3 regions of the Lysinibacillus sp. FSL H8-0500 genome follow, and region 2 is predicted to be linked to each of the others. Evidence: predicted binding sites of a transcription regulator. Region 2 holds the regulator's gene; each other region holds the start of a gene.

Region 1 (3,293 bases), 740 kb from region 2:
CCCGATATTGTGAGTGAACTAGGTATTCAAACAATGAAGGGGCTGGCGTCTCAGCAGATTATTCCAGTGATCAAGCATTTTCCTGGGCATGGTGATACAACGGTAGATTCTCATTTAGAATTGCCAAAGGTCACAAAAAGCTTGGCAGACTTGCAGCAGCTAGAGCTGATACCATTTAAGGCAGCTATTGAGAAGGGAGCAGATGTGGTCATGGTGGCACATATTTTATTGCCAGCGATAGATGCCCAGTATCCTTCCTCAATGTCGAGGGAAATTATTACAGGCATTTTACGCAATGAGCTTGGCTTTGATGGGGTTGTTATGACAGATGATATGACCATGAAGGCAATTACTAATCATTTTGAGATTGGGCAGGCAGCAGTGGATGCGATCAAGGCAGGCAATGATATTGTGTTAATTGCCCATGAGTATGCCAATGTAGAGGCGGCTGTAGGGGCAATTAAAGCGGCTGTTTCTAATGGTGAACTCACAGAAGAACGCATTGATGAAAGTGTTCGCAGAATTATGCAGCTCAAACAAAAATATAAGCTCAGCAATAACCCAGCAGCCACAGTTGATCTTCACAAGCTCAACACAGCAACTGACAGGGTATTGAATACTTATATGAAATAATCATAAAAACGAACTATCTCCTAGAGTATTTTGGAGATAGTTCATTTTTTATTATTGACGATAGATAAGCTGTACAACACCAGAGGAAAATGTTTTGGTTTGAATGAGTGTTAGCTGAAGTCGCTCTGTAATATTTGTAAATAAGGGCTTGCCTTCACCTAATACAATAGGGTGAACAGATAAGCGAAATTCATCTACAAGTCTTAAATTGATAAATGTTGTAATGAGACTGGCACCACCGTAGAGCCAAATATTTTTGCCCTGTTGATGCTTGAGCTTGAACATTTCCTCGGCAATATTTTCACGAATAAAGGTAATATTGTCATGATCGTCTTGCTGTGTTTTTGAAAAGATATACTTGTCTTTGCTATGGATAAGCGACCAAAATTGTTGCTCTTCCGCATCATTTGTTGACGGTGTATATTGTCCCCATGCCTCATAGCTTTTTCTGCCATATAAAATAGTATCAATCTCGTGCAAAAAGCTTGTAAATTCCATGTCAGGCTCCATAATGCACCAATCCACTTCACCGTTTTTACCTTCAATAAAGCCATCTAATGTAACCGCTAAATCTAATATGATTTTTCTATCTGCCATAGTTACGCTCCTTTCGAGAGAAGCTTGATTCTATCATGATGGAATGAAATAAACAAGGAAGGTTGGTCAATAAACGCACGAAATTGGGTGATAAAGCTGCTAAATTGGGTAATAACTTTTTCATCTAGGGTTCATAATAGTAGCTGCTTTGAAACATTGTTAATTTCTTAGTATAATAAAGAACAAACATTCGGGTAAGGAGCGTTTAGCTATGAAATTTATTTTAGCCGAGAAGCCATCTGTTGCGAAAAATATTGCAGATGCCTTATATATTAAACAGAGGCAGGACGGCTTCTTTGAAGGCAATGGTTATATTATTTCGTGGGCTTTTGGCCATCTATTACAGCTTTATGATGCGAAGGACTATGATCCCAAAATGACAAAATGGCAGATGGAGAACTTTCCATTTATTCCAGAACATTTTCGCTACAAGGTAAAACTGGATGCCAAAAAGCGTGGCAAGGAAGATACAGGCGCAAGGAAGCAATTAAAAATTATTCAACGTTTAATCAATCGTTCGGATGTACAGCTGATTATTTCAGCCTGTGATTTTGATCGTGAGGGGCAAATTATCGGCGATAGTATTATTTATCAGCTAAATCGTCAAAAGCCTGTGTACCGTTTGCTATTAAATGAGTGGACAGCGGAAGAGGTGCGTAAAGAGCTAGCGACTATCAAGCCCAATAGTGAATTAAAGCCATTGCAGGATGCAGGGGTGAGTCGGCAATGGGCGGACTGGCTGATTGGCATTAACCTGACATCTGTTGCGACATTAAAATACCAACAAGGCACAGGACAAGCCTTAAATATTGGACGTGTGCTACTACCAACCTTAAAAATTATTTATGACCGAGATCAGGAAATTGAACGCTTTGTCCCTGAAGACTATTTTAAACTAGTAGCAAAATTTAGCACCGATGATGGACGAGTCTATGAGGGCATCTATTATGAAAATAAGGTCGATAGGTTTAAAAATAGAGAGGAACTAGAGCGTATTGAGCAAGCGCTCCATAATGAGCAAGCTACTATAGTTGATAAAAAAGTAGAGCGTAAAAAAGAATATCCACCAATGCTCTTTAATTTATCGAATTTACAGGGTTTTATTACGAGTAAGTATAAGGGCTGGACATCTGATAAAGTGCTCAAAGTGGCACAAACACTCTATGAAAAAAAATATATTACTTATCCTCGTACAGCCAGTGTCGTGTTAGAGGAAAGCTTAGTCGAGAAAACCGCTAAAGTGCTGGAGCGCCTTAAAACAGGCTTACCGTATGAGCATGAGATTCAGTTCGCAAAGAAGAAGCGAATTTTTGACAATGCAAAAGTGGAAAGCCATAGTGCCATTATTCCTACATATGTGATGCCGAAATCATTACCCACAGATGAAGCAATTGTTTATCAGGCCATTAAAAATCGTTTTATTATGCAGTTTATGCCTGTTGCGGAGTATGAGGAAACACGTATTATAACAAAGGTGCAGGAGATACCTGGAATTTTTGCGACAAAGGGAAGGGTGCAATTAGTGGAGGGCTGGAAAAAGGTTGAGGGCATAACGTCAACGGATGTTATTTTGCCACTTGTTCATGTCAATGAGCCTGTTGATATTATAGAGCACCAAATTACAAAGCATGTCACAACACCACCTCAGCGTCATACTGAAAAAACATTACTGCGTGTAATGGAAACATGCGGCAAAGGTGTGGAGGACCCTGCTACTATGGCAGCTATTTTAAGCGGCTATAGTATTGGCACACCTGCTACACGCGCTGAAACGATTAAAAAGCTGCTGACGATTGGCTATATCACAATGGATAATAAAAACTTAGTATGCACAGAGCTTGGGCGCAATTTAGTGGAAACCTTCCCTGTGAAAGATTTATTTGATTTAGAATTTACAGGACGACTAGAAAAAACATTGGCTGATATTGAAAAAAGAAGGTATTCCAAAGAGCAGTTTTTACATTTTATTTGCCAATTTACAGTTCGAGCTGTAGAAACCATTAAAAATAGCGAAGATGTGACATTAAATAAGGTCACACGTACGAAGAAAAAGTTTGAGGCAG
Region 2 (3,293 bases):
TGGAAAACACATCAGTTGCTGATTTTTGCAATAAATGCAGTACCGCCATTCTCGCATTTCCACGACCTAAACGTGTTTCATCTTGTACAAAAAGGGCACTCACATTTTTTTCTTTAATGAAATCAAGCATTTCAAGCAAGCCTTCTCGTTCTACATCATAGCCACTATGCTTGTCCTTAAAAACGCCCTTCACTTCATAGCCCTGCTCTTTGGCATAGCGTTGCAGTTCTTCCTGCTGACGCTCTAAGGAGGAGCTTTGTGTCTCTTTTTCAGTGCTCACACGACAATAGACAACGGCTGTTAGTTGATTATTTCTCATTGTTCACTTCTCGCAATTTCAATGATTTTGATGGGATTGGCTTGATCACCCAATACAGGTATGACTAATGATTTTCCTGCTACAATTTTAATATCTGTTAACTCATTCTCCATTTTAACAAGCTTAATCCAATCATCTGAACTCATTTTACCACGATATTGCTCTGCTAACGACCATAAGCTATCTCCATGCTCAATTTGAATTTTTGTGTAACTTATATCTCCTGGATCAGTCATGTAAAGGTATGCTGCAAACAGTAAACAAGCTCCTGCTAAAATTGAGATATGCGTATTCTTCTTTAACCAAGTCATCATCATAACCCCTTTTCCAGAATGTTTGTTCGGAATATACGTTCTATAATAAAACGAACAAACGTTTTTGTCAAACACTTTTCGAACCTATGTTTGCATACATGTTCGCATTCTGTTATACTATCAAATAAGAAGAATGATATTAAAAAAAAGAGGTGAGCAAATATGAAAAAAGTGACAAAAAGACAAGAGGATATTCTAGCTTTTATTAAGGAAGAGGTGCGCACGAAAGGCTATCCGCCATCAGTACGTGAAATTGGAGAAGCAGTTGGACTTGCTTCAAGCTCAACCGTTCACGGTCATTTAGCTCGGTTAGAACAAAAAGGTCTTATTCGCCGAGATCCAACGAAGCCACGTGCCATTGAAATTTTAGAGCCAGAGGATGCGATTCAAAAGCAAAATGTTATTCATGTCCCGCTTGTCGGGAAAGTAACGGCTGGTTCTCCTATTACGGCGATTGAAAACATCGAAGAGTACTTCCCGCTACCAGATGCCTATGGGACAAGTGAGGACCAATTATTTATGTTAGAGATTATGGGTGAATCCATGATCGAAGCAGGTATTTTTGACGGGGACTTAGTTATTGTCAAGCAAAAGTCCACTGCTGATAATGGAGATATTGTTGTGGCGATGACGGCTGAGGATGAAGCGACTGTAAAGCGTTTCTTTAAGGAAAAAAATCATTTCCGTTTACAGCCTGAAAATGCAACAATGGAGCCAATTATCGTTGATCAGGTTTCCATTTTAGGACAGGTTGTAGGCCTTTATCGCCGCGTTCATTAATGCTTTATAAAAGTAAGCTTTGAGGATTATGCATTTCTTTGCCAAGCATATATCCTCTTTTTTCTGTGAAAATAAATAATGCCTTTGTTTTTTGAATATTATTAAGTGGACTAGGTCATTCTATAAATAACGAAAAAAGCCAATGAGAAAGCAAAGGTACCTGTCGGAAGGTATCTTGGTTTATAACTTTTGGTTTTTGGTTAAACGAAACCAATTGTGGTTCTTTATATGGCTCCTTGTTCAGTAGCATGGAGTAAATAATTCGAAGCATTCGATGCGAAATCGCAACGAGTGCTTTTTTCTTGCCTCTTCGTGCTGCGAGTGACCAATATTTGTTCGCTAACCAACGATTTCGACTTCTTGAAACTGCCCAAGCTGCCTCACACATGGCCGATTTAATGTGTGGATTTCCCTTAATAGAACGCGTACTTTTTCTTTTTCCTGCACTCTCATGATTACCAGGAGATACGCCTGCCCATGAAGCAAGGTGTTGTGATGTGGGAAACTGATTCATGTTTACACCGATTTCTGCAATGATAACTGCGGCAGTATCTTTTTTTATACCTGGAATTGTCATTAATAATTGAAGTTCTTCATGATAATTTTGTAATAGTTGATTAATCCGTTCTTCAATTTCTAAAACCAATGACTCCAAATATTCAATGTGTCGCCAAGATTGGCGAATAAGAAATAGTTGATGTTCATTGAGTGTTCCAAATAAAGAATCGGTAATCAATTGTTTTTTAGGGGCTAACCTTCCATGAATATTCTTTTCGACATCGGCTTCATCTACATAACCTTGTTCAATTAATCGATTTAGTAATTTACGCCCGGATACGCCAAATACATCTGAAATCACAGTACTTAGTTTGACATTTGAACTTTCTAATACTTTTTGAATGCGATTCTTTTCAGAAGTTAAATGACCAATCCACTTTTTCCGAAGTCTTGTTAAATCTCTGAGTTCTCGAATCTCCACGGGTGGAACAAAACTCTTTTCAATCAAGCCATGACGTAATAACTTCGCAATCCATTCTGCATCTGAAACGTCTGTTTTTCTGCCAGGAACGTTTTTGATTCGTTGGGCATTCGCAAGTGTACTATCAAAAAAGTCCTCCAAAATATTAAATACAGGTTTCCAATACACACCCGTACTCTCCATCGCAATATGTGTAACTTCATGGCTTTCTAACCATTTCAATAGACGAAACAAATCTTTCGTGAGCGTAGGGAAAGTTTCTGTTTCTTGATATACTTCGTTTTCGTGTCTCCCTTTTAAAACGCAAGCAACAATTGTCTCAGAATGCACATCTAAGCCTGCACAATTCTTAATAAATACCTCCATAAAAATCACTCCAAACAATAAAGATCACAAACAGTGAGTGAATTTGAAAATAAGCATTTTTCTGTACGTAGTCATCCGACTATCAAGTGGAGCTAACAAAGGGTTGAACACCAAATTCACTCAAACAGTTTTATGCCCAGGGTCTAAGCCACCAAAAAAAGCCGCGTCTTACATCCTGTTTGTGTCCCTACCATTATGGACAGGAAGAACTTATTTTCATGCCAGGGTTGGGAGAAGAAAGCTCATGATTGTTTTATGCACAAAAAGCTAAATAATAAAAACTCGAACGATTCCACAACACTCCATGCATGTTTCGTAGGATCATTCGAGTTTTAAATTTAGCGAAAAATTTTTTATCCTGCTATTTCCTTCCTCTTGAATTTCAAGCTAGCCTCAATAAACGCTGAAAATAGCCTTTGTGCATGTTCGTCTCCTACAGTAGCTAATTCCTCTGGATGCCACTGCACTGCTAAACAAAATGGCAACTCCTCGTACACTATTGCTTCGACAATACCATCACTTGAGGTTGCTGCTA
Region 3 (3,293 bases), 510 kb from region 2:
TCCGCATCTAAAATGGCTACAAGTGAGACTTCAGGAATATCAAGCCCTTCACGTAATAAATTAATACCAATTAGCACATCATACGTTCCTTTACGCAGCTCACGGATAATCTCAATACGCTCCAGTGTTTTAATTTCTGAATGTAAATATTCAACCTTTAAGCCCATCTCTTTTAAGTAGGCTGTTAAATCCTCAGACATTTTCTTTGTTAATGTTGTCACAAGCACACGTTCATTGCGTGCCATTCGCTCATGAATCTCATCAATTAAATCATCTATTTGCCCTTCGATCGGACGTACATCAATTAACGGGTCCAGCAATCCAGTAGGACGAATAATTTGCTCTACCATTTCTGGTGTATGCTCCAGCTCATATGGACCAGGCGTTGCAGAAACATAAATAGCCTGATGCACACGATTTTCATACTCTTCAAAACGCAATGGACGGTTATCGAGTGCTGAGGGCAAACGGAAGCCATGTTCCACTAATACACCTTTACGAGCTTGGTCACCATTGTACATGCCACGCACTTGTGGAAGTGTTACATGGCTTTCATCCACAACCAGTAAAAAATCATCAGGGAAATAATCCAATAATGTATAAGGCGTAGCACCTGACTCACGTAATGTTAAATGACGTGAATAATTCTCAATGCCTGAGCAAAAGCCCATTTCACGCATCATCTCTAAATCATAACGTGTGCGTTGCTCTAAACGCTGTGCCTCCAGTAATTTATCCTCAGCTCGCAACAGCGTCAAACGTTCCTCTAGTTCTTTTTCAATATTTTCAATTGCTTTTCGCATTTTTTCTTCTCGTGTCACGAAGTGAGAGGCTGGGAAAATCGCAACATGATCCCGATCCGCTAAAATTTCACCTGTTAGTGCATCTACCTCACGAATACGATCAATTTCATCTCCAAAAAATTCCACACGAATACAATGTTCATCACGTGATGCTGGGAATATCTCCACTACATCTCCACGTACCCGAAAAGTTCCGCGTGTAAAACTTACATCATTACGCTCATATTGCACATCAACAAGTTTGCGCAATAGTTGATTACGTTCAATTTCCATGCCTGTCCGAATCGACACAACCATTTCACGATATTCCTCTGGCGAGCCTAAACCATAAATACAGGACACCGATGCAATAATAATGACATCCTCACGCTCAAATAATGCAGAAGTGGCAGAGTGACGTAGCTTATCAATTTCATCATTAATGCTAGAGTCTTTCTCTATATACGTATCTGTCTGTGGCACATAGGCTTCTGGTTGGTAGTAATCATAATAGCTAACAAAATATTCAACAGCGTTATTTGGAAAAAATTCTTTAAACTCGCTATATAGCTGTCCTGCTAAGGTTTTATTGTGTGCCATAATAAGTGTTGGTTTTTTTACCTGCTGAATAACATTCGAAATTGTAAACGTTTTACCCGTTCCTGTAGCACCTAGCAATGTTTGATGACGTTTGCCTTCCTTTACACCCTCCACTAATTCAACAATTGCCTGTGGCTGATCTCCACTAGGCTGATATGGCGCTTGTAAATCAAATGTTTGCACACATGTCCCCGTCCTTTCCTTCCAATTTGTACATATATTTTAGCATAGCAAGCGTAAAATTTCGAACATTTAACGAACGAATGTTTGTAAATCCTTTTTCTCTCTGTAAAATTTTTAAATATATATGAATGGAGTAAAGCTTCTCGTCTCGGTACTTGCTTTCTCCAATCTGACTACGAGGGCACTGAAAACAGATGAATTGTTAAAAAGCATAGCCATTAATTATGAGCCTCTCAATTTTCTTCCATGATAAAAGTAGATTTATACCATAAACACAGGGCTTTCAGGGACCTCTCTGTTTTTCATGGAGGAGTCTCACATCTATACAACAAGCTATCAGTAAAAATATGAAAGAGTAACCATTAAAACTTACTACTTACATAATAGCCGCTTTATCGCGTTTTCAAGCTCCAAAACTTGAAATAGGTTTCAGCATGGAGTGGCATTCTTGTGTGTTTGAGTAGCCCCACCCACTATTTAGCCGTAATCAAAAAAATCCCGCTCTCCAATATTCATGGAGAGCGGGGTCATCGTATTAAGCATCCTCTGTTTGCTGCAAAGAATTTAGTTCAGCTGCGTAGCGATAAAATGCGTTTTCATCTTTTTCATCGAGTGCTCTATCGATTAGAACCATGAGCTGCTCTTGACGATGCATACGCTGGATACGATTTAAAAATAAATCTAAATAAATCTCGTTTAATAATTTCTCTGCCTCATCAACTTTTTTTGACTGACCAACGGCTTTCAGAAAATCTGTGTACGAATAATATTTATCCAACGATCTCACCTCGATCCTTTTCTAAATTATATGAAAATTGAAACAAAAAAGCAATGCTTAACGCTTGAAAATAACTTAGATTAGCTATTAAACTCGTGTGATTTGTAGCAAACTCTCTAAGCAATTTCGTCATTTTTCAAGGGATTCATGGGAGTATTGGTATTTTCTAAAATTCATTTTATTTCCTATACTACAACCATCAAAAGAAAAAAGGAGGCACTTTTCATATGTCATCTAATTATGTAAATCGCTATTTAATATCCTTCAATACGTACATGCTACAGCCCATTCAACACAACACTAAAATTTTTACACATGTAATTGACAAACATAATGAGCTTATCGTTACACGTAAACCGCTACATGTGCTTCGAAAATCTTGTCTCTCCTTAGGAACAACCTATGAAGCTGCAAAGCAATCAGCCAAACTCTTTTTTGGCAATCAACATAAATTACCAATTGTCGTTGCTTTTGACTATGGCTATCCTTGTATTTTTTTACCAACTTATTCACCAAATTCTATCCATAATATATGGATTGGTCTTCACGCCATTACCAATATTATTCCTACTAAAACAGGTTGTATTATCACATTAAAAAATGATAAAGAAATTGAGCTTCCTATTCAATATGCCTCCATCAGCAAACAGTTTGTCAATGCATCCATGCTCTATAAGCATTATATGAATGAGCGTAAACAACTGAGCCAAGATGCTCCATACCATCCACCCTTTTAACATCAATTACGCCCCAGCGTAATTGCGTCTGGATTTTTTCGAGCTCGCACGAAAAAGCTCCTTTTCAAAATCCATGATATCGGCTGGGGCTTTTATCTTAATTCAGTGGGCGTTTGGATATCCACTGAATCAAGATAAAAATCCCCCAAGAATCTCTCTTGGGGGATAATCCATTATTAGAATCTTGCACGACTGCTACAAGAGCAATTAGTT

The links. The regulator LexA, encoded in region 2, represses DNA repair genes until DNA is damaged. The targets are predictions, from matches to a motif close to CGAACATATGTTCG.
Region 1: a site for LexA is predicted at 1,410-1,423, ahead of MHB44_RS10225 (DNA topoisomerase). Genes of this name have one in related genera too.
Region 3: a site for LexA is predicted at 1,639-1,652, ahead of uvrB (excinuclease ABC subunit UvrB). Genes of this name have one in related genera too.

Annotation. Positions count from the first base shown of each region.
Region 1 is NZ_CP150292.1:2,146,505-2,149,797, forward strand. It holds gene nagZ (beta-N-acetylhexosaminidase) at 1-633, shown strand, start outside; gene MHB44_RS10220 (dihydrofolate reductase family protein) at 685-1,230, opposite strand; gene MHB44_RS10225 (DNA topoisomerase) at 1,442-3,293, shown strand, end outside.
Region 2 is NZ_CP150292.1:1,406,645-1,409,937, reverse strand. It holds gene MHB44_RS06530 (recombinase family protein) at 1-319, opposite strand, end outside; gene MHB44_RS06525 (LysM peptidoglycan-binding domain-containing protein) at 316-636, opposite strand; gene lexA (transcriptional repressor LexA) at 796-1,413, shown strand; partial or broken gene MHB44_RS06515 (IS110 family transposase) at 1,622-2,758, opposite strand; gene MHB44_RS06510 (gamma-glutamyl-gamma-aminobutyrate hydrolase family protein) at 3,112-3,293, opposite strand, start outside.
Region 3 is NZ_CP150292.1:899,527-902,819, reverse strand. It holds gene uvrB (excinuclease ABC subunit UvrB) at 1-1,565, opposite strand, end outside; gene MHB44_RS04125 (IDEAL domain-containing protein) at 2,101-2,343, opposite strand; gene MHB44_RS04120 (competence protein ComK) at 2,571-3,080, shown strand; one part of gene prfB (peptide chain release factor 2) at 3,288-3,293, opposite strand, start outside.